4 regions of the Priestia sp. TRM10 genome follow, and region 2 is predicted to be linked to each of the others. Evidence: riboswitches for the same ligand, from Rfam matches in the RefSeq annotation. Region 2 holds a riboswitch; each other region holds the start of a gene.
The links. Region 2 has a riboswitch for thiamine pyrophosphate ahead of ACK3CR_RS02260 (solute carrier family 23 protein). Riboswitches for the same ligand answer to the same signal wherever they lie in the genome.
Positions count from the first base shown of each region.

Region 1 (5,480 bases), on a different contig from region 2:
TTTGTAACGCCGCAAATCCGATATTTACTCTATCTAGTATTGCGATAATAAAACATAAGAATAGAAACGGAATTAGTCGAAGTGTTACTTTCCTTGTTGTAGAACGTTCTAGTTCAAGCTGATTCAAGATAAATCCCCCTTTTAGGCTTTTTTGGCCTTTTCTTTTAACCTTGCTTCCTTATCCCTCTGATATCAACCATCCTAAATTAAGCGCTTTCAATTAAACTAAACATTCTCTTCTCCCCTGCCTTTATTATTTAATTGTGTTTGTATTACTACAGCATTTCTTTTGTTGTTTTGATGCTATTATCGACTGTAATGCTGATAATAAACTTCCTTTCCAATCTACTCTGCCATTCGATGTAAATTAAATATTTTGTAAGTGCTTACAAAAGGAGTTTTACTTGTTGCAAGTCCTACTGCAATTTCAGCCTCTTTTTGTTCTGCAATTCTTATATTGAATATTTTTTTAAAAACTAACCTGTATACTTGTAATACAACTAACTTACAATACAAGTATACAGGCAATCATTTTTATTGTCTATATTTTTTTAAAAAGTCTGTTAATTACAGAACTCATATAAAAAGAAGGGTGTTTCTCTAACAGAGAAACACCCTTCTTTCATCTTTATCTCTTTATTTATAAACATAATTTACACTAATTACTTCTCTCGTTCAGCAGCCTCTGCTTCTTTTTTCGTTCGATGCACCGTACCAAACGGATGCTCAGGGGGTGCATAAATAGAGTAAATCTTCAATGGTCTATTCCCTATATTTGTGACATTATGCCATGTCCCCGCAGGTACCATAATGGCATCATCATCAGAAACTCTTTTCCGAAAGGATAAGTTATTTTTTGTTTTTCCCATTTGAACAAGTCCTTGCCCTTCTTCCACCCTTAAAAATTGATCTGTTTTCGGATGAATTTCAAGCCCAATGTCTTCTCCTTTTTTAATACTCATCAATGTAACCTGCAGATGATGTCCTGTCCATACGGCTGTACGGAATGTTTTATTTTGCTTAGTGGCTTCATTAATATTCACCACAAACGGCTGTCTTCCGTAATCTTTTAACTCAATTTTTTCTCTGCTGTACCAATAGGAATAAGCTTCATATGGATTAGACCTGTACACTGCTTGAAACGCTGGATACTGTACGTAATAAGGATAGGAATACATATAAGGAGAATAATACATTTCTCTTCATTCCTTTCACATGCTTATAAAATATCCTATACGCCATCTTAACAGCATATTCCGTTTTCCATTCTCCTTATGAAGTGCATCTTTAGTTCATCGTTAAGCCACTATCAACTACAATATTTTGTCCTGTAATTCCTTTAGCTCTGTCAGACCCTAAGAATACCACTGTGTCAGCTACATCTTTTGGGGTGGTAACACGATTTAAAGCAGAACTACTTGCAACAATGTTGAACACTTCCTCTGTTGTAAGGGCACTAGCATCTGTTGTTTGTAAAAGACCACCTGATACCATATTGACCGTAATACCATATTGTCCAAGCTCTTTTGCCATGTTTCTTGTAAATCCAACTAGAGCTGCTTTTCCTGTTGTATATTGATGATAAGGAACAATAGGATTCTGAAATAAATTTGTACCAATATTCACGACTCTCGCATTATCTGTTTCTTTCAAATATGGTAAAGCTGCTTGAATAGTATTCAATGCTCCATGAACAGATCCTTCAAACTGTTCTACATATTTCCCCCAGCTTAACTCATGGACAGGCTCTTGTGCATTTGGATCAAATTTAAAATTTATAAGAGCATTATTGATAATAATATTAATACATCCATAATGCTTAATCGTTTGGTTCACTAACTTTTCAACATCATGTTTATTTGTAATATCAGCATAAAGTGCGATTGCGTTTTCTTTCCCTAACTCATCTACTAATATTTCGGCGCTTTCCTTGTTTTGATAATAATTCACAACAACACCGTATCCACTTTCTACGAACGTTCTTGCAATCTCAGCTCCTAATCCTCTACTTGCTCCTGTTATTAATGCAATTCCTTTGAAGTTTTTCATCGAACAAATTCCTTTCAATTTCGTATTTACAATAAACTTGAAAGAGAGAGTGAATACAAAAAGCCCTTTCACTCGTCAAAAGTAAAAGGGCTGAACATTCTTCATGTACAAACTGTATACTTTTACTCCCTACGCGAGTATTAACGCTCAGGTTCAAAGGGTCGGGTTTTCACCTTCTCAACTCGTATGAGTTCCCCTGTAAAATATTTATTGTCAATATTATTATATTTTAGCTTCTAACGTTTGTACAATTTTAAAAGCATCACACTCCCCTAAAGGGTGCATGATGCTTTTTCATTATTCCTTCGTCATTAACTTCAATGGTGCTGCAATATTCTTTTCAACTTTCTTGCCTTTTAAAACATCACTTGCCGCTTTAACAGCTAGCTCACCAATTAATTCTGGTTGCTGTGCCACAGTTGCCGCTAACTTCCCTTCTTTTACAGCATTAATAGCATCTTCATTTCCGTCAAATCCAACAACAAGAACATCTCGACCTGAGCTGTTAATGGCTTGGATAGCTCCTAATGCCATTTCATCATTATGAGCGAATACTGCTTTAATATCTGAGTTTCCTTGCAGTAAGTTCTCCATTACATTCAAACCTTTTGTACGATCAAAATCTGCAGACTGTTTTGCCGCAACATCAAGTTTTTGGTCTGCTACATTATGAAATCCTTTGCCTCGTTCACGTGTTGCAGATGCTCCTGGAGTTCCTTCAAGTTCAGCTACTTTAGCTCCTTCACCTAACTTTTCAACAATGTAATCAGCTGCCATTTCGCCACCCTTTACATTGTCAGAAGCAACTAACGTTTCGACCTTTCCTTTATCTGCTGAACGATCTAATGTAACAACAGGAATGCCAATATTGTTAGCTGATTGAACAGCTGTTGAAATAGCTGCTGAATCTGTTGGGTTAATTAGTAAAACATCAACCCCTTGTTGTAGTAAATCTTCAACATCGTTAACTTGCTTAGCTGAATCGTTCTGTGCGTCAACAATCACAACGTCCATTCCTTGCTTTTTCGCTTCTTTTACAACTCCATTTTTTAATGAAACAAAGAACGGGTTATTTAACGTAGAAACCGATAAGCCAATTTTAATATCTTCTAAATTTCCTTTTTTCTTTGGTTTTGCCCATTCTGGAGGCTCTAATGAACAAGCCGCTAGAATAAGAAGTGAAAACGACATGAGTACAAGTAAGACCTTTTTCAATGAGAACCCCTCCTATGCTGATTTTTTTCGATCAATTAACACCGCAATCAAGATAACAACACCTTTTACAACCATCTGGAAGAATGATGATACACCTAATAAGTTCAAACCATTGTTTAACGTTCCAATAATTAAAGCACCAATCAATGTTCCAACAATTAAACCACGGCCACCAGATAAACTTGTTCCACCTAATACAACAGCTGCAATCGCATCTAACTCATAAGAAGTTCCTGCTGTTGGTTGCGCTGAGTTTAAACGAGATGTTAAAATCGCTCCTGCTAAAGCCGATAAAAGTCCTGCTAGCGCATAAATCATCACTTTTACTCGTGGTACTTTAATGCCTGAAATAAGAGCTGCTTTTTCATTTCCACCAATGGCATATGTTTTACGGCCAAATGATGTTTTGTGTAAAATCACCCACAGCACTGCAAATGCAATAATCATCGTAATTGCAGGAACTGGAATACCTAAGAAATAACCACGTCCAAATAGTTGGAAGGCATAGTTTTCACCAAGACCTGTAATCGGGTTTCCATCTGTATAGACAAGCGTTAAACCACGAAAAATTGTCATTGTTGCAAGTGTTGCGATAAATGGTGCCATTTTTCCTTTTGTAATAAGAAGACCGTTAATCGCTCCCATTACTGCACCTAAGATACATCCAATTAAAATAGCTAAAATCGGGTCAATACCTGATACAATCATTCCAGCAATTAGCGCGCTAGATAGAGCCAAAATTGACCCTACTGACAAATCAATCCCACCCGTCAAAATAACAAATGTCATTCCAAAGGCAATAAGCGCATTAATCGCAACTTGACGCAGTAAATTTAATAGATTCAGTGGTTCTAAAAAGCTTGGATTTAAAATTGATACGATAGCAACTAAAATAATAAATCCGAGTAATGGTCCAAGCTTTTGCAGTAAATTATCAACATGATTTACTTTGTTTATAGCTGGTTTCATGTTACTTCCCTCCTGTTGCAAATGTCATGATTTTTTCTTGTGTTGCTTCTTCTTTCATTAATTCCCCTGTAATTCTACCTTCATGAACAACGAGGATCCGATCGCTCATTCCAAGCACTTCAGGAAGCTCAGACGAGACCATAATAATGGCAACTCCTCTGTCTGTTAGTTCATTCATTAACTGGTAAATTTCACGTTTCGCCCCAACATCGACTCCTCGCGTTGGTTCATCTAGAATTAACACTTTTGGACCAATGCCAACCCATTTGGCAATAACTACTTTTTGCTGGTTTCCACCAGAAAGGTTTTTCGCACTTGTTTTTCCTGATTCTGTTTTGATTTGTAAGCGCTTAATTAATAGATCAACAAATTCACTCTCTGTCTTATCATCAATAAGCCCTTTTTTAGAAAAGCTTTTTAAGTTCGGCAACGCCATGTTATCACGAATCGAAAAATCTAAAATAAGTCCTTCTGTTTTACGGTCTTCGGTAATAAATCCAATGCCTAGTTTGACGGCTTCATATGGATTTTTAATCGATACTTTCTGACCATTCACCAATATCTCGCCATCGTCTAATTTATCTAATCCAAACAAGGCTCGCATAATCTCGGTTCGGCCTGCTCCCATTAATCCTGAAACTCCAACGATTTCGCCTGCTTTCACAGAGAAACTTACCTTTTGAAAAGCTCCATTTCTCGTAGCATTGCGAACTTCTAACACCTTTTCACCAAGTATTGGTGCTCGTTCTGGAAAACGATCGGTTAATTCGCGTCCAACCATCTTACGGACAACCTCATCAAAGTTCGTTTCCCGAATTGCCTTCGTATCAACGGTTTTACCATCTCGCATTACTGTAATGCGATCACAAATGGTGAAAATCTCTTCCATCCGGTGCGAAATATAGACAATGGACACGCCTTCTTTTCTAAGAGCATTGATTACTTCAAAAAGCTTCTGAATTTCACGTTCTGTTAATGCAGCAGTTGGCTCATCCATGATAATGACTTTTGCATTTGTCATCAGAGCTTTAGCAATTTCAATCATTTGCTGCTGACCAACTGAACAAAGCCCTGCTTCTTGCTCAAGTGGAATTGTAACCGAAAGTTTTTCAAACTGCTTTTTTGATAGCGATTTCATTTCTTTCGTCTTTAAAAAGCCAAGCGGTGTTTTCAGCTCTTTTCCAATAAACAAGTTATCGAGTACAGTCATATCCGGCCAAACGTTTAACTCTTGATGAATAAACGCA
Region 1 covers NZ_JBJZOT010000014.1:26,939-32,418, reverse strand. Annotated here, with positions in the region: gene ACK3CR_RS16795 (MFS transporter) at 1-127, opposite strand, end outside; gene ACK3CR_RS16790 (cupin domain-containing protein) at 663-1,196, opposite strand; gene ACK3CR_RS16785 (3-oxoacyl-ACP reductase) at 1,288-2,049, opposite strand; TPP riboswitch at 2,159-2,257, opposite strand; gene rbsB (ribose ABC transporter substrate-binding protein RbsB) at 2,347-3,240, opposite strand; gene rbsC (ribose ABC transporter permease RbsC) at 3,277-4,233, opposite strand; gene ACK3CR_RS16770 (sugar ABC transporter ATP-binding protein) at 4,235-5,480, opposite strand, start outside.
Region 1: linked by a shared signal. The riboswitch ahead of ACK3CR_RS16785 (3-oxoacyl-ACP reductase) and the one ahead of ACK3CR_RS02260 (solute carrier family 23 protein) in region 2 are both predicted to bind thiamine pyrophosphate.

Region 2 (5,480 bases):
GAAAACAGCAGCCATGCATTATTTGTAGATGAAGTGGAAAAGTTTAATGAGACTGTGCTTCGTTTTATGAGTAGAAGGATAGAATGAGATAAGAAGCGGTATCAAAGCGAATGGTTTTGATACCGCTCTTTATTATAAAAATTCAAAAGATCGAAGGATACTTAAATAGCCAAGAACCATTTTTAAGAATCGAATATAATTTCTTATAAGTGAAGAAGATATATAAGAATTTGATAAATCAAGTCCTTAGGAGGAGCAATCATATGTCTTTTGAAGATAAGCTTAGAAGTGCAGGTCGTACAGTCAATGACGCTGTAAATAATGCTGTAAATGGTTTTGAAAACGGATTGAGTCACACTTTCGAGGAAAGTGAAAATATTTTAAACGGAATTACGGATGATATTCGAGGAAAGATTAGCGAAAATGCTGATGGTTTAGCCGTAATGTTTAGAAACTCCCATCCTGAAGCAGATTTTGATGAATGTGTGGCTATGGTAACTGTAGGAGCGGCTGCTTATGGAGCGTTTGTTGGTGGTCCGCTTGGCGCAGCCATAAATGCAGGAGGAGGAATACATGCAGCACATATAGCTTGCCGTAGAGTATTCCCTGGATAAACAATAAATAGAATATATCTATAAAAGATCCTGTTCAAAGTACCAATTGAATCGCCTAAGAGAATAGCATGATTATCCTTTTCTATAAAGTAGGGAGTTTGGAATTATTAATAATAAATTTAAACGTGGGAATCTATTTTGAATGATATATTTTCAAAATGGGTTCTTTTTTATTTAGTAATAAGATGATCTGCTCTTTCATTACCCTTTCTTGCGTAGTCCTATATAGACGTGTTTTGTCTATTTTCATCTAATTCTCTAAACGGGGAATTTTTGCATATTTACCGCTAGTTATCCCTCCCATTCCTTTGAAAAAGCTAATTTAAGAAGGAAAATTCAAAAAGGTCATGAAGATTAAAAAAGAAGACAAAAATGCTAAAAAGGGGAGTTTAGCCAAATGACGGATATAATTGTTGCTGATTATCAATTAAAAGAACTTGTTGGAAAGAAGTTAACAAAGGCTGGTCTTCGCCAAGATCATGCGGCTATAGTAGCAGATATTTTGGTTCACGCAGACTTAAGAGGAGTTAGTTCTCATGGTGTATTAAGAACAGAACATTATGTTAAGCGCTTAACCGAAGGAGGACTAAACCCTAATCCTCAATTTTCTATAAAAGATACAGCTCCATCTGCTGCTGTTTTTGATGGTGATGACGGAATGGGACATGTAGTTGCTAAGGAAGCAATGAATCATGCTATGAAATTAGCAAATAAAAACGGAATTGGGATGGTAACAGCCATTAACAGCAGTCACTGCGGGGCATTGTCTTATTTTGTACAGCAAGCTACCCAACATAAAATGATTGGTATGGTTATGACTCATACAGATAAAGTAGTAGTGCCATTTGGTGGAGCTAAGCCTTTTTTTGGTACAAACCCAATCGCGTTTGGGTTTCCTGCGCTTGAACATAAACCAGTGATTCTTGACATGGCTACAAGCAATGTCGCCTTTGGAAAAGTCCTTCATGCGCGCGAAGCTGGTACCTCTATTCCTTCTGATTGGGGAGTGGACGGGAAAGGAAAGTCGACTACAGATCCAAACGAAGTCAAAGCCTTGTTGCCATTTGCTGGTCCTAAAGGTTATGGACTTGCTATGGTAGTGGACGTGCTTTCAGGACTACTTGCTGGAGCAGCATTTGGCCCTCATATTACTGCAATGTATGGTGACTACTCAAAGAAACGCAAACTTGGACATTTCTTATGTGCCATTAACCCGACTATTTTCACGGATCATGATACATTTCTAGCCAATATGGATCAAATGATAAAAGAACTTCATGAAATAACACCTGCTGAAGGATTTTCAAAGGTCATGGTACCAGGAGAGCCTGAGCAAGTAAAAGAGGAAATGAGACTGAAAGAAGGAGTTCCTGTGACTGAAACTGTCTATCATTATTTATCAAAAGAATAGAGGCTAATTTATTAGAATGTAAAGTTTTCCACCATTATATCAGTCTTTACTTATCTAGATTTTAAAGTTATCATTAGAGTCGATAAATAAATATACAATTCTACTAGGGGTGCCCGAAACGGGGCTGAGAGAAAAACTGATGTTTTTTAACCCTTTGGACCTGATCTGGATTATACCAGCGTAGGAAAGTAGCTAAGATAAACATTATTCTTTATTACTATACTATACCAGGTCCAAAAGTGGGCCTGGTTTTTATTATGCTCTATTTTCGTTTGGAGTGCTTTTAGAACCAACCCATTTTAAAAATCCTAAAAAAATAGGCACTTGAACAGATTAACTGAAATAAAGCAGAAGGGGGAATTTATGTAATAAAACAAAATATTCGTTTTTATGGCATCCTAGATCAGAATTGTAAACACTATGGCGTAAGGAGACAACTATGAAGGAAGAAGCAAAAGATACTACTAATCATTATGAAGAAAAGCTAGCATTGGATGAGAAATTGTCGTCTTCAAAAACATTTCTCTATGGATTGCAGCATGTTTGTGTTTCAAACGTTTGGCTAGACCCAATCTTTGTTGCTGCAATGATTGGTTTACCCCTTTCACAATCGGCAAATATCGTAAGTGCTATATTCATTGTAGCTGGTTTAGTGACATTCATTCAGGCTACTAAGCTAGTAAGATTACCTATTGTTCAAGGTCCATCTGCTGCTTTTGATTCGGTTATGATTGCGGCTGGTAAAGCGAACGGCCTAGCTGCTGCGAGCGGCGGTATTTTTCTAAGTGCAATTATTGTGTTTATTTTATCTATTACAGGCATTATCGGCCGTTTAAAGTCACTATTTACCCCTGTTATTTCAGGTACGGTCATTTTTCTTGTTGGAATATCTTTAGCAGAGTTCACTCTATCTGAATTCTTGGGAGGGGCGCCTGGGGATGAATCATTTGCAAGTCCATCAACATTAACATTATCAATCACAACGTCCCTCATTGTGTTAAGTTTATCTCTTTTTGGCAAAGGATTATGGAAATCTTTTTCCTTTTTAATTGCATTAGTTGTTGGAGACATCCTTGCCGTTATGCTTGGAAAAGCTGATTTCTCTCTGATTGAAAGTAAACCATGGTTTGGAATTCCACAGTTCCTTCCATATGGACATTTAACGTTTCAATGGGAACCCTTTTTAACTTTTTTTGTCGTATATATTGTAGCCATTATTGAAGCAATGGGGGTATACCAGGCTTCAGGTGAAATGCTGAATACTGAAATTAACAAAAAAAGAATTCGCAATGGATTTGCAGGCGAAGCGGCTGGTTCATTCCTATCTTCTCTTATCGGAGGATTTCCTACTACTGCGTATGCTCAAAATGTCGGATTGCTAAGATTGACAGGAGTAAGTTCGAGATATCCGGTTATGGTGGCAGGGTGTATTTTCCTACTGTTTGGATTCTTTCCAAAAATCGGGGCATTACTTGCTTTAACACCCTCTCCTGTTGTAGGAGGAATCTTTTTGCCTGCTGCCGCTACCCTTGTGTCTACGGGGATTTCTATTCTTACTAAGGCAGAAAATACGGACAAAAATTATCTTATCATCGGGTTATCCATAGTGCTTGCACTTTCATTACCTCACTATTCCGGTAATATGGATGGAATCTTAGGTACAATGCTTTCTAATAGTTTATTAATTGGAGCATTCACTACTATCTTTTTACAACTAATACTTATCACTATACCTAATAGACTGAAAAGAGGGCATTTAGAATGAGAGAAGATTCACAAATGATTACTTATGAAATCTTACAGTTCATTGAAAGTAATACGCAGGAAAAGCAAACGAATCCTGATATTGCTGAAGCGACATATAACGAGCTGGCACTAAAATTGTTTCAATATCAGTTTAAGCATAATAAGGCTTATAAGAAATTTTGTCAGGCGAGAAAAAGAACGCCCCTAACAGTGAAGAGATGGATAGATATTCCCCCAATGCCGATTCAGGGGTATAAGGAATTAACGTTATCTTGTGAACCAATTGAGGAAGCAGAAGCTGTTTTTATGACAAGCGGGACAACGAATCCTGAGGCAAAAGGGAAGAATTATCATCCTGATCTTACTATGTGGGATGCTTCTATGAAAGGACCGTTTAAGCAGTTTGTTATGCCAGATTATGAGAAAATGACTATTTTTGTCCTTTCACCAGCAGAAGATCTTAACCAAAATTCTTCATTATCAAGATACTTATCAAATGCTGTGTCCTATTTTGGAACCGAGAATAGTGAATTCTTTTTCAGTGAAGAGGGACTTAATTTCGAAAGGCTCGTTTCCCAATTAAAAAGATGCGAGGAGCAAAGAGAGCCTGTAATGCTAATGGGAGCAAGCTTTGCTTATGTTCATATACTTGATTACTTAAAGGAAAAGCAAATTCAGTTCCGGTTACCAGAAAAAAGCCGAATCTTTGATACAGGAGGCTTTAAAGGCCAGTCACGGGAAGTGGATATGGAGCAGTTGTACACTGAGTTTCAGACGTATTTTCAAATTGGTCGTGATAAATGCATCAATATGTATGGAATGACAGAGCTTAGTTCTCAAATCTATGATCAAACAATTCTAAGTAGCTATTTAAATAGGTCTGTTATCCATGACAAAGCGGCAGCTCCCTGGATAAAAACCGTTATTTTAAATACGGAAACGCTAGAACCTGTCCAACAGGGAGAGAAAGGGGTTATTGCACATTACGATCTTGCTAATTGGAATTCGTGTCTAGCCCTTTTAACAGAAGATTTGGGGTATCAAACGGAAAATGGCTTCGTTCTTCTTGGAAGAATAAAAGATTCAGAGGCAAGAGGCTGTTCTATTGCCGTTGATCAGTTAATACAGTCAAATTCAGGTGGTGCGGTAAGGTAGTGAAAAATATAAAAGAATTGAATGCATTTCGTGTACCTAATTCCATTAAATTAAACGAATTCCAGTTGAAAACAATTGAAAGTAGTGACATTACTTTCACATTAAAAATTCCTGTTATTACAGTGGATGTGTTAGAGCGAATCATTCATCAAGTGCAACTCAATCGTGACCAGTATTTAGCTGCTATGCCTATTACTGATATTGTCAACAAAATTGATATGGCCGTTCAAAAATGGCTGAATCCAGACTATCCGCTTCGTAAGTTAGCAGAAAGAGTCATTCCCCTTATAACGGGTTATGATCAAGAGATGGTTCGGTTGCAATTAAAAAGATATATGCGTACCTTTCGAAAAAAAGAATTACTGCGCTTTCTTGATGAGGAGTTCGATCAGCCTGCAATGTTAGATGAATTTCGCCCTCGAAAATCTGGCAGTATGAGCAAAGCTTTTGGACCACGTACTATTTTTCATGTTTTCTCTGGGAATGTTCCAGGAGTTCAAATTTGGAGTTTAATTATGGGGCTTATGGTGAAATCAAGTGCGATCGGAAAAGTC
Region 2 covers NZ_JBJZOT010000002.1:446,574-452,053, reverse strand. Annotated here, with positions in the region: gene ACK3CR_RS02275 (alpha/beta fold hydrolase) at 1-87, shown strand, start outside; gene ACK3CR_RS02270 (hypothetical protein) at 264-614, shown strand; gene allD (ureidoglycolate dehydrogenase) at 1,012-2,025, shown strand; TPP riboswitch at 2,121-2,229, shown strand; gene ACK3CR_RS02260 (solute carrier family 23 protein) at 2,465-3,790, shown strand; gene ACK3CR_RS02255 (LuxE/PaaK family acyltransferase) at 3,787-4,926, shown strand; gene ACK3CR_RS02250 (acyl-CoA reductase) at 4,926-5,480, shown strand, end outside.

Region 3 (5,480 bases), on a different contig from region 2:
ATGTAGTCTTCTATTTCCTCTTCTTTTACAATCCCCGCTATATAAATAAGTGCTGTATTCACTTTTTGATCGTTAACTTTTATTTTTAGCTTTCTAACTACAAGGTCAGTAGGATTACCTAAAGATTTTTTTATCTGTTCGATAGTTATTTCAAGCAGTGAGGAAGTCATTTTATCACTCCGGGCATGATGAATTTCTTTTATTCTTCCCTTTGTTGTTATTAATTATTTAAAATTAAAAGTTTCTTCTTTTGATAAGTTAGCCCAAAATATGATGAATGATTTCTTGGTGCTTTTAAGAATTTGATGTAAAGACTATTAGTACATGAGTTTTCAGAGCAATAGAAGTAATTGGTTAACTAGATTAGAATTTAAACAACAAGGTACTTTAAGGAATGGTTTGTATCAGAATCAGAAGGAGGACATGTTTAATACAATACTTCTTCTTTGTTAAATGAGGAGACATTAGTGTTTTAAAAGGAATTAATAACGGCAAACGACATTAGAATGCCTTATACTGAGGCTTACTTATAGTTTAAAAAAGAAAAAACTAAATTGCCCTTCATTGTTGTCCAACAATGAAGGAACAGTTCATCTTGTATAATAGTTTGCTTCAAATATTTAATGTTCTTTGTCAAGGGAGTAAGTTTGACGGATTTTGAAGTTTGGGTAAGTAATTCCCGCTAGAATGATAACGACACCCACCCATTGGAATAAGGTCACCGTTTCATGCAGAACAATGGTAGACATGGTTACAGCCGTTGGTAGCTCTGAGGCACTTAGAATGGTGCCTAAGCTTCCGCCTACTTTAGGCATACCAATATTAAATAAAATAGGGGGAATGACTGAACCAAAGAATCCTGTGAGAAGACCGTATATCCACAGTCCATTTGCAAGAGCATCATTTACAAGAAATACAGGCGGTAACAAAACAAATATAGTCAATGTCGCTCCAGTTGTCATAATTGCACTTTTATAAATTGGATGAATAGGTATACTTGCACGTCCACTTAGAAAAATAAAAAGAGCAAATGATAAAGCAGCAAGCAACCCAAAGCTGATGCCAGTAAGTGAAAAAGTAATTTCACTCTTCAAAAAGCCAGAAGCAAGGACAGAACCGAAAAGGATGATTCCTGTTGCAATTAAGTTTTTGCGAGTGGGTACTTTCTTATCAAAGAGATATTGTAAAATTATACTTATCCATGTGAATTGCAGGAGAAGAATAATGGCAAACGAGGCATTAACATAATTAAGAGTTTGGTTGTAAAAAATCCCAGTTAAGCCCATTGGTATACCACTTAGAATCAAAGTTAGCCACTGTTTACACTTTAAACGTACTTTTGGCACAAAAATTGAAATGATCCACAACATGATAGATCCAAGTAAATATTGAGATCCTGTTATTTCACTTAGTTTAAATCCTTGACTGTAGCCTATTTTAACAAATGTTGATACTACTCCATAAGAACAGCCACCTAAAAAGACAAGTAATGCATAGCTCCAAATCTTCATTATTAAATCCTCCATACAAAAAAATAAAGCCACCCATCTCTAAAAAGAGATGGGTGGCGAAAAGTAAAGCAATATTACATAAAAATCCACCTGCTGTAAATTGATTTTTACAGCTTTTAATTATTCAATAACTTATATTATAAAATTTCCCGGTGTATCCATCAAGCTAAAGATATAACAATGATTAGACCTTGTCTAAATAAAGTATGAAACTGACTTTTTTGTGGGGACACCATTTTTCCTAGGGGAGGAACGATTGGGGTAAACGTGAGCGGCTACCATGTTTTTAGATCTATTACAAATTATCAGTATAGCCTTTGAATGTTTTACCTTTGCAACTTTGTCGAAAATTGATATAATAAAGAAAAATTCATAAGTATTCTGCACTAGGGGAGCTGGAGAAGCCGGCTGAGAGTAAGACCTTTTGTCTTTGACCCTTCAAACCTGAACTAGTTAAAACTAGCGTAGGGAAGTCGCGTTACGATATTAATTGAAGTGTACAAATCGGCTTTTTAAGTTGTACTCTTTACTTACATAACAAGCTTCTCCTAGTGCTCATAGGAGGAGCTTTTTTTGCGTAAAACAACGAAGCTATCAGCAACAGCCCTTTTAATGGCAATTGGAACGTTAACAAGTCATCTTTTTTACATTCCGCTTGGGTTTGCAAAGATATTTCCGTTACAGCACGTGATTAACGTGCTTTCTGCTGTATTATTAGGTCCTTTTTACGCGGTTTTATGTGCGTTTGGAACATCGCTTTTACGCAACTTGTTTGGGACAGGTTCAATTCTTGCTTTCCCAGGAAGTATGATTGGTGCCTTTTTAGCAGCGTTTTTATATCAGAAAACGAAGAACATGGCGCTCACTGCGTTAGGAGAAGTCGTTGGAACAGGGATTATCGGGGCCATAATAGCGTATCCTTTTGCCCTTCTTTTTCTAGGGAAAAACGTCGCTCTCTTTGCTTTTGTTCCATCATTTATTATGAGCTCGTTTGGTGGGGCTTTACTTGGCTATATCTTTTTACGTGTACTTATAAAACGAAATGGAATTGAAAATTTAAGGAGGCTAAATTCATGAAAACATCTTTAACAATTGCAGGCTCTGACAGCTCAGGAGGAGCAGGGATTCAAGCAGATTTAAAAACTTTTTCAGCACTTGGTACGTACGGAATGAGCATCATTACTGCAGTTACTGCTCAAAATACGAAAGGTGTTCTTTCTGTGCAAGATATTTCGCCAAACATTATTGAAGATCAGCTTGATGCTATTTTTACAGATATTAAAGTTGATAGTGTGAAAATTGGAATGCTCTCAACGGTTGAAACAATTAAAGTAGTTGCTAAAAAACTGAAAGAATACAATGCCCCGCATGTTGTATTAGACCCCGTGATGATTTCAAAAAGCGGCTATGACTTGCTTCACCCAGAAGCTGTTGAGGCATTAAAAGAAGAACTATTGCCTCTTGCATCAGTTGTAACACCGAACGTTCCTGAAGCCTGCAAACTTACAGGAGCAGAGATTAAGACAATCGAGGAGATGGAAGATGCAGCACGCCTTTTAATAAAGGAAGGTCCATCAGCCGTTTTAATGAAGGGCGGACATTTAGAAGAAGAACCAACAGATGTTCTTTTTAATGGAGAAATGTTCACACACTTTTATGGAAAGAGAATTCAAACAAAAAACACGCATGGCACAGGTTGCACGCTTTCAGCTGCCATCTCAGCAGGATTAGCACGAGGATTAGCCCTTGAAGATGCGGTAAAACAAGCAAAAGAATATATTACAGGAGCTATTAAGAATAGCTTAAACATCGGAAGCGGACATGGCCCAACTCATCATTTTTATGATCTTTACGAAAAAGCGGGCGTCTATAAAGAGGAGAGAGTCTAATGATGAAACAAAGAATTAGTGAGTTGTTAAAGGAAACAAGAGAAAAAAATCCTCTTGTTCATCATATTACAAATGCTGTGACAATTAATGATTGTGCGAATGCAACACTCGCTGCTGGCGGTTCTCCTGTTATGGCAGATGCTATTGAAGAAGTAGAAGAAATGACGTCTATTTCTTCTGCACTTGTCATTAATTTTGGGACAATCAAAAAAGAGTCTCTTGTTGCAATGGAAAAAGCAATGAGAAAAGCAAATGAAAAAGACATTCCCGTTGTCTTTGATCCTGTTGGAGTTGGGGCTACAACATATCGTACGAAATCTGCTCAGTGGCTGTTAGAGCAAGTAAAGGTAACGGTTATTAGAGGAAATGTTTCTGAAGTGGCCTCTCTTATTGGAGTAGAAGCTAAAACCTCAGGCGTTGATGCTGGAGAAGTTGATGAAGATAAAACTACAATTGCTAAAAAAACGGCCAAAAAGTATAACACTGTTGTTGTCATAAGTGGAGAAATTGACGTTATTACAGACGGAGAGCGTGTCGTCTACGTAGAGAATGGTCACCAGATGTTAACGCGTGTAAGTGGGACAGGATGTATGACAGCATCTATTATTGGCTGTTTTGTTGGAGCAAGTGGGAGTGTGTTAGAAGGAGCGCTTGCTGGTATTTCCTATATGGGACTTGCTGGAGAAAGAGCCGTAAAGCGTCTTAAAGAAGGAGAAGGGGTTGGCACTTTTAAAATTAATCTTTTTGACGAACTATCAACACTTACGAGTACAACGTGGGAAAAAGAGGTGAAAATGTATGAAGCAAAACAACCTATCTTATAAAATGTATCTTGTTACAGATTTGTTTGGGGGAACAGAAGAAGAACTTTTAGCAAAAGTGGAAAAAGCGCTTGAAGGAGGGGTAACGCTCGTACAGCTTCGTGAAAAGGAAGCGGACGGAAAAGAGTTTTATGAGCGTGCCCTCCGGCTTAAAAAGCTTCTTGATCGATTTCACGTTCCGCTCATTATTAATGACAGGGTAGATGTAGCACTTGCTGTTGGGGCTTTTGGCGTACACGTTGGGCAAGATGATTTGCCACTAAAAGTTGTGCGTTCTCTTGTAGGAGATATGATTGTTGGCGTATCTGTCCGAACAGTTCAAGAAGCGAAAAAAGCAGTTGAGGACGGAGCAGATTATATCGGAGTTGGCGCAGTTTTTCCGACAAGCACAAAACTTGATGCAAAAGGAATTACAAAAGAAGAGCTGACTGAAATTACGGGAAGCGTACGTATTCCAGCTGTTGCAATTGGTGGAATTACAGCTGGAAACATTGAAAAATTAAATGGAACAGGTATTAAAGGAGCTGCTGTTGTGTCAGCTATTTTAAAAAATCAAGATCCAAAGAAAGCAGCGGAAGAACTAAACGAGAAATTAGATATTCAATAAAAAAGAGAGACAGGTGTCTCTCTTTTTTTTATGCTTCTACAGGGTTCATTTCACTTGGCCACTGCTGTTTTTGATAAGCCATATCCCAGAATAAATACTCAAGCTCACAGCTTTTAATGAAATGATCTTTCATTTTTTCTTTTTCACGCTCTGAAGCGCCTTCTGCCCACTGATCTAAGAGAGCGCAAAGCTTATGTGTGACAGAGTCCATTTCTTTTTTGCCATAAAACATAATCCATTCATAGAAAGGATGATCTTCTGTTGGATTGTGTTTCTCAATTAGTTTTTGACCAATTTCTAAGTATGTCCATGGGCAAGGAAGAAGAACCGCGATGATTTCTCCAAGCGAGCCTGTTTGAGCAACGGTTGTCATATGGTTAATATAATGATGTGCACCAGGTGCTAGTGGTTTTGCTTGAAGATCTTCATATTTAACTCCTGCAACATCACAGAAATTGTGATGAGGATGAACTTCGCTATGAAGCACAAAATTGATTTGTTCATTAAAAAGTTCCATCTGTTCACGATTTTCACAGCGTGAAATAGCAACGCCATATACGCGGCAGAAAGAAGTTAAATATTCGAAATCTTGACAAACGTAGTGAATAAGAGCGTCTTTTGGAACGTTTCCTTCTCCAATTCCTTTCACAAA
Region 3 covers NZ_JBJZOT010000013.1:518,653-524,132, forward strand. Annotated here, with positions in the region: gene ACK3CR_RS13965 (spore germination protein) at 1-170, opposite strand, end outside; gene ACK3CR_RS13970 (EamA family transporter) at 621-1,511, opposite strand; TPP riboswitch at 1,890-2,000, shown strand; gene thiW (energy coupling factor transporter S component ThiW) at 2,085-2,588, shown strand; gene thiD (bifunctional hydroxymethylpyrimidine kinase/phosphomethylpyrimidine kinase) at 2,585-3,400, shown strand; gene thiM (hydroxyethylthiazole kinase) at 3,400-4,224, shown strand; gene thiE (thiamine phosphate synthase) at 4,199-4,828, shown strand; gene tenA (thiaminase II) at 4,857-5,480, opposite strand, start outside.
Region 3: linked by a shared signal. The riboswitch ahead of thiW (energy coupling factor transporter S component ThiW) and the one ahead of ACK3CR_RS02260 (solute carrier family 23 protein) in region 2 are both predicted to bind thiamine pyrophosphate.

Region 4 (5,480 bases), on a different contig from region 2:
CCTTCCTTTTTAAATGTTTCAGATTTCTCTTTCATACCTTCTTCTCTAATTTCTTCTATACTTTTGTCTTTTAATTCCGCCATTGAGCGAATATCGTGAGAAATTCTCATGGAGCAAAACTTCGGGCCGCACATGGAACAAAAGTGTGCTGTTTTTGCACCTTCTGCTGGTAGAGTTTCATCATGAAATTCCCTTGCACGTTCAGGATCAAGTGAAAGGTTAAATTGATCATCCCACCGAAATTCAAACCGAGCTTTAGAAAGAGCATCATCCCTGTCTTGAGCTCCTTTATGACCTTTAGCAAGATCTGCCGCATGCGCTGCAATTTTGTAAGAGATAACTCCCTCCCTTACATCATCTTTGTTTGGCAATCCAAGATGTTCCTTTGGGGTAACATAACAAAGCATCGCAGTACCAAACCAACCAATCATTGCTGCTCCAATAGCAGATGTAATATGGTCATAACCTGGTGCAATATCAGTTGTTAATGGTCCTAATGTATAAAAAGGAGCTTCATGACAAATATCCATTTGTTTATCAACATTTTCTTTTATTTTATGCATTGGTACATGTCCAGGCCCTTCAATCATTACTTGAACATCGTGCTTCCATGCAATCTTTGTAAGCTCCCCTAGCGTCTCTAACTCAGCAAACTGCGCTTCATCATTCGCATCCTTAATGGAGCCTGGACGAAGGCCATCACCAAGTGAAACAGCAATATCATAACGTTTTAAAATTTCACAAATCTCTTCGAAATGCGTATAGAGAAAATTCTCTTCATGATAAGCAAGACACCACTGAGCTAAAATAGATCCTCCTCTTGACACAATCCCTGTTGTTCGGTTAACCGTAAGTGGGATGTAACGTAGCAGAACACCAGCATGAATTGTAAAGTAGTCAACACCCTGTTCTGCTTGTTCGATAAGTGTATCGCGATAGATTTCCCACGTTAAATTTTCTGCAATTCCTTGTACTTTTTCAAGTGCTTGATAAATTGGAACAGTGCCAACTGGAACTGGTGAATTTCTTATAATCCACTCCCGCGTTGTGTGAATGTCTTTCCCTGTAGAAAGATCCATGATTGTGTCTGCGCCCCATTTTGTTGCCCACGTCATCTTCTCTACCTCTTCTTCTATAGAAGAACTAACAGCAGAGTTGCCGATGTTGGCGTTAATCTTTGTATAAAAGTTACGCCCAATAATCATTGGTTCACTTTCAGGATGATTAATATTCGATGGGATAATTGCTCGTCCTTCTGCAACTTCTTTCCGTACAAAATCTGCTTCTACTCCCTCTCGAATTGCAATAAACTCCATTTCCCGGGTAATAATCCCTTTTTTGGCATAGTGCATTTGTGTAACATTCTTTCCTTTACATGTTCTGAACGGGTGCTTAATTACATTTGGATAACAGGCAATATTTTGTTTTTGATTTTCACTTCGGTATCCGTTATCTTCTGGTTTGATTTCTCGTTTTTCATATTTTTCTACATCTCCTCTGTCCATAATCCATGCCTCTCGAACACGAGGTAACCCTTTCGTAATATCCACTTCCACAGCTTCATCACTATAAATTCCACTTGTATCATAAACACGAATTGGTTCATTTTTTTCATGTTTGCTATCTGTTTTTGTATCACTTTGTTTAATCTCTCTCATTGGTACTTGAATACTATGATGTTCACCTTCTACATAAACTTTCTTACTGTTTGGAAATGTTGATTGCAATGGAATGTTTACTTTTTTCGACATACAAATCTTCCTCCTTAGTATTGTTGTTGGGCTACACCTTTGGAGGAGATGAAATAGCAGAAATTTTTTCTTAAAATAAAAATTGGGTTCTCTAATATAGAGAACCCAATTGGATATGTAGAAAAAAACGCAATTCACTTTCTTACGTTATCTCTCCTACTTCCCTCCGCTGGTATAACCCAGATCAGGTTCGAAGAGTCAGAAAGATTTTGTCTTTCCTCTCAGCCCACAAAATTAGGGCTCCCCTAGTAGTAAAATATTGAATATTCAGTTTACATTTCGAACTATAGCATATCTAGTAAATGATGTAAACTACTCTTTTTTCTTTTTCACCCTACATAATAGCGCCAAACTCGGTCTACAGACCTTCCGTAAGCTTCTCCAAAAAGATTTAAATGAACAAGTAGATAAAAAAGTTGATAGAGTGGTTTTCTTTCCTCATACTCTGGAGAAAGCGGCCGAACTTCTTGATAAGCTTGATAAAATTCTGAAGAAAATCCACCAAAAAGTTCAGTAAAAGAAAGTTCAAATTCAGAATGACCATAAAATACTGAGGGATCAATCAAATAAGGACCTCCTGCTTTACCAACAATCCAATTTCCTCCCCAAAGATCCCCGTGAAGTAAAGAAGCCTCACAAGAATGAGGAAGCCATTTCTCCATTCTCTCAAGAAGTTCATAAAGCCCTGCTTCTCGTTCCTGATAAAGGTACCCCTTTTTCTTTGCAAGTTCTACTTGAGGGAGAAGACGACTTTTCGTGTAATATTCTGACCATTTCTCATAGTATTGATTTGGCTGTTCCATCATCCCAATATACGAAGAATGAGGAAAACCAAATTTATCTTTACTTACACTATGCATAAGTGCAAGCTGTCTGCCAAGAAGCTCTTCTGTTTTTTCATTTTTCTCTCCTTGAATCCATTCTAAAATAAGCCATCCTTCTCCGCTTTCTGTTGATTCATGAAAGTCGTACACATTTGGTACCTGAATAACACCTGTCTCTTTGATTTTCTTTAGGCCTTGAGCTTCTTGTTGAAAAAAACCAGGAGGTGTAGAATTATTATACTTAATAAAATATTCTTCTTTCTCTGTCTTCACATAAGATGCCTGATTGATATCACCACCAGAAACAGGCCGGATTAATTGAACGTTTGAAGTGTCACCTCTATTATAAATAGCTTGCTTAATGAGTTTTTCCAATCCTTCTAACTCCCCTTTCCTCTTAAAACCTTAAAAGAAAATGGTTCACATTTCAGTATCCAGTAGAATACTCCTTTTCTCTATATAATTCATGAAGCAGTGGAGAAATTCCTTCAATAATGTCTGTAGCTAGTACATCTAATGGAGAATGTGTAGATGCTACTAGTTGATCTGCTATAGCACCATGAATAAATACAGCATTACTCAGCGCCTTTTGTACATTTTCATACTGAAGAACAGATCCTAAAATCATTCCTGTTAACACATCTCCACTACCACCTTTTGCAAGAGCAGGATTTCCCGAGGAATTTACAAATTGCTCTCCAGCAGGAGTCGTCACGATAGTAAAAGGTCCTTTTAAAACAAGATATACGCCATACGTTTGAGCAAACTCGCGCGACTTTCCGAATCGGTCACTCTCTACTTCTTTAATAGACAAATCCAGAAGTGAGGCCATTTCACCTGGATGAGGAGTTAAAATTGTTGGAAAATTTCTCTCCTGCACTTTCTGTAAATGAGGTTTCACATGGAACAATGCATCTGCATCAAGCACAAGGGTAACCTGCTGTTTCAATATTTCCTCAACGATCTTTTCCGTCTTCTTATTTCTTCCAATTCCTGGACCAATGCCAATAGCATCTAGTTGCAAAGAGCTGTAATCTTTCACTTCAGAAAGCATACCTTGGTGGCTTTGATGAAGATTGTACATTGCTTCAGGAAGATGAGAGGCAATAATAGACTTAATGTTTTCGATAATGCCAATTGTGAGAAGTCCTATCCCACTTCGGGAAGCAGCCTTCGAAGAAAGAACAGCAGCCCCAGGCATATTTTCGGATCCTGCTATCATAAGAGCTCGCCCATATGTTCCTTTATGTGAGGAGATGTCCCGATGTGGAAGAGATGAAAGCACTTCATTTTTACTCCACCTTCTTTTCATATGCGAATTCTGTTCTATAACAGAAGAAGGGATGCCAATATCAACAGTTTTAATATCCCCATAAAAGTTTGCACTAGGAAACAAAAATGCCCCTTGCTTGGCACCTTGAATAACAAATGTAGTATGAGCTTTAATCGCTACATCTACTTCCCCTTCATCCGCATTGAGTCCACTTGGAATATCCACGGCATATATGATTTTGTTTGCCTCATTTATTTCTTCAATGATGCTTCGATATGGATCTCTCACCTTTCCTTTTGTACCAATCCCTAAAAGAGCATCTACAATAATCGTACTTTTCCTTAAAGAAGTTTGAAATACTTCTTCATTTTCTTCATAGATTTTATACGAATGCCCGCAATTCTCATAAATCTTTAACGCCCGTTGGGCATCTTCTGCAACACTTCCTCCTTTATGACTCATCCAAAGCTCAATAGAAAAGCCTCTCTCCTTTAAAATACGGGCAATAACAGCTCCATCTCCCCCATTATTCCCCGTTCCAGAAATGACAATAATCTTATCATTTTTTTTGATTCGACTTTCAATTTCTCGAGCTACTGTCTGCCCTGCATTCTCCATTAACATACCGTTATTTAATCCAATCTTCTCCATTGTTTCTTGATCAATGTTATACATTTCATCTTTTGAAAAAATTCTCACCCTATATTCCTCCTTACTTTCTTCTTTCTTTTTATTTTCCCGTTCTAAAAAAATCAATACCTAAAAAAAAGAATGGCTTAACATCAAATGTTCCACGGGTTTTTATAGGTATTACAGACTATATTTATTAAATTTAAATTTTTAACAGTACGGGAAATAATTCGACATTTCGACAAATAAGCTATTTTTTATATTATTTTAGAAAAACAATAGTGTTTTTTGGTATTTTTTTATAATAATTTCTATATAAATACAGACTGACAGTTAAATTGGTACAGAGATAACCGAAGTTCAGATCTATATTTTCTGAAAATAATTTTTTCTACCAGGAAAGAGGATCAAGAAAAGGTTGAAAAATAATAAGAGCCGAAGGAAAAAGTGGATAAAGGATATGAGGAAGCTAGCAGATCAAGAAACTGGTGGATAAGAAGTTGAAGATATTGATTATAGGGATAGGCTTCTCAAAAAGTAAGGGAGTATCCTTAGATGATGTACCACTATAAATACTGTTTTCTATCTGTTTTAGCCAGAAGGGAAACAAAAGATACGCAGGTAAGGGAGTTCATAGTATTGATAGGCAGCACTAAACCAAGAATGAAGAGTAAAAAAAGAGGATGAAGTTATGTCGTTAGGAAGAGAAAAGGCGGATATTGTAGAAGAACAGCTTTTTTGCTGTAAAAAGAAGTTGAAAAAGGTCGTATATAGGAGAATGGAGGAAGCGATTTATTCGAGGAAAGAAGAATTTAGAAAAAAGAAGTCTTTAAGTATTAAAAACTGTGGATAACCTTTCCTCTCTAAGTTATCCACAGTTTTTAGAAACAGAAAAAAAGCCTAAAACGGAGGATTTTAGGCTTTTTGAATGAAGACAACTTTTAAATAGTTTCCTTCTTTAAAATGAGGATTTGTTTTAAAATCTTTTGGTAACTTATATTC
Region 4 covers NZ_JBJZOT010000011.1:80,743-86,222, reverse strand. Annotated here, with positions in the region: gene thiC (phosphomethylpyrimidine synthase ThiC) at 1-1,751, opposite strand, end outside; TPP riboswitch at 1,896-2,008, opposite strand; gene ACK3CR_RS08815 (fructosamine kinase family protein) at 2,081-2,950, opposite strand; gene ACK3CR_RS08810 (NAD(P)H-hydrate dehydratase) at 3,003-4,547, opposite strand; gene ACK3CR_RS08805 (hypothetical protein) at 5,170-5,331, shown strand; gene ACK3CR_RS08800 (class I SAM-dependent rRNA methyltransferase) at 5,394-5,480, opposite strand, start outside.
Region 4: linked by a shared signal. The riboswitch ahead of thiC (phosphomethylpyrimidine synthase ThiC) and the one ahead of ACK3CR_RS02260 (solute carrier family 23 protein) in region 2 are both predicted to bind thiamine pyrophosphate.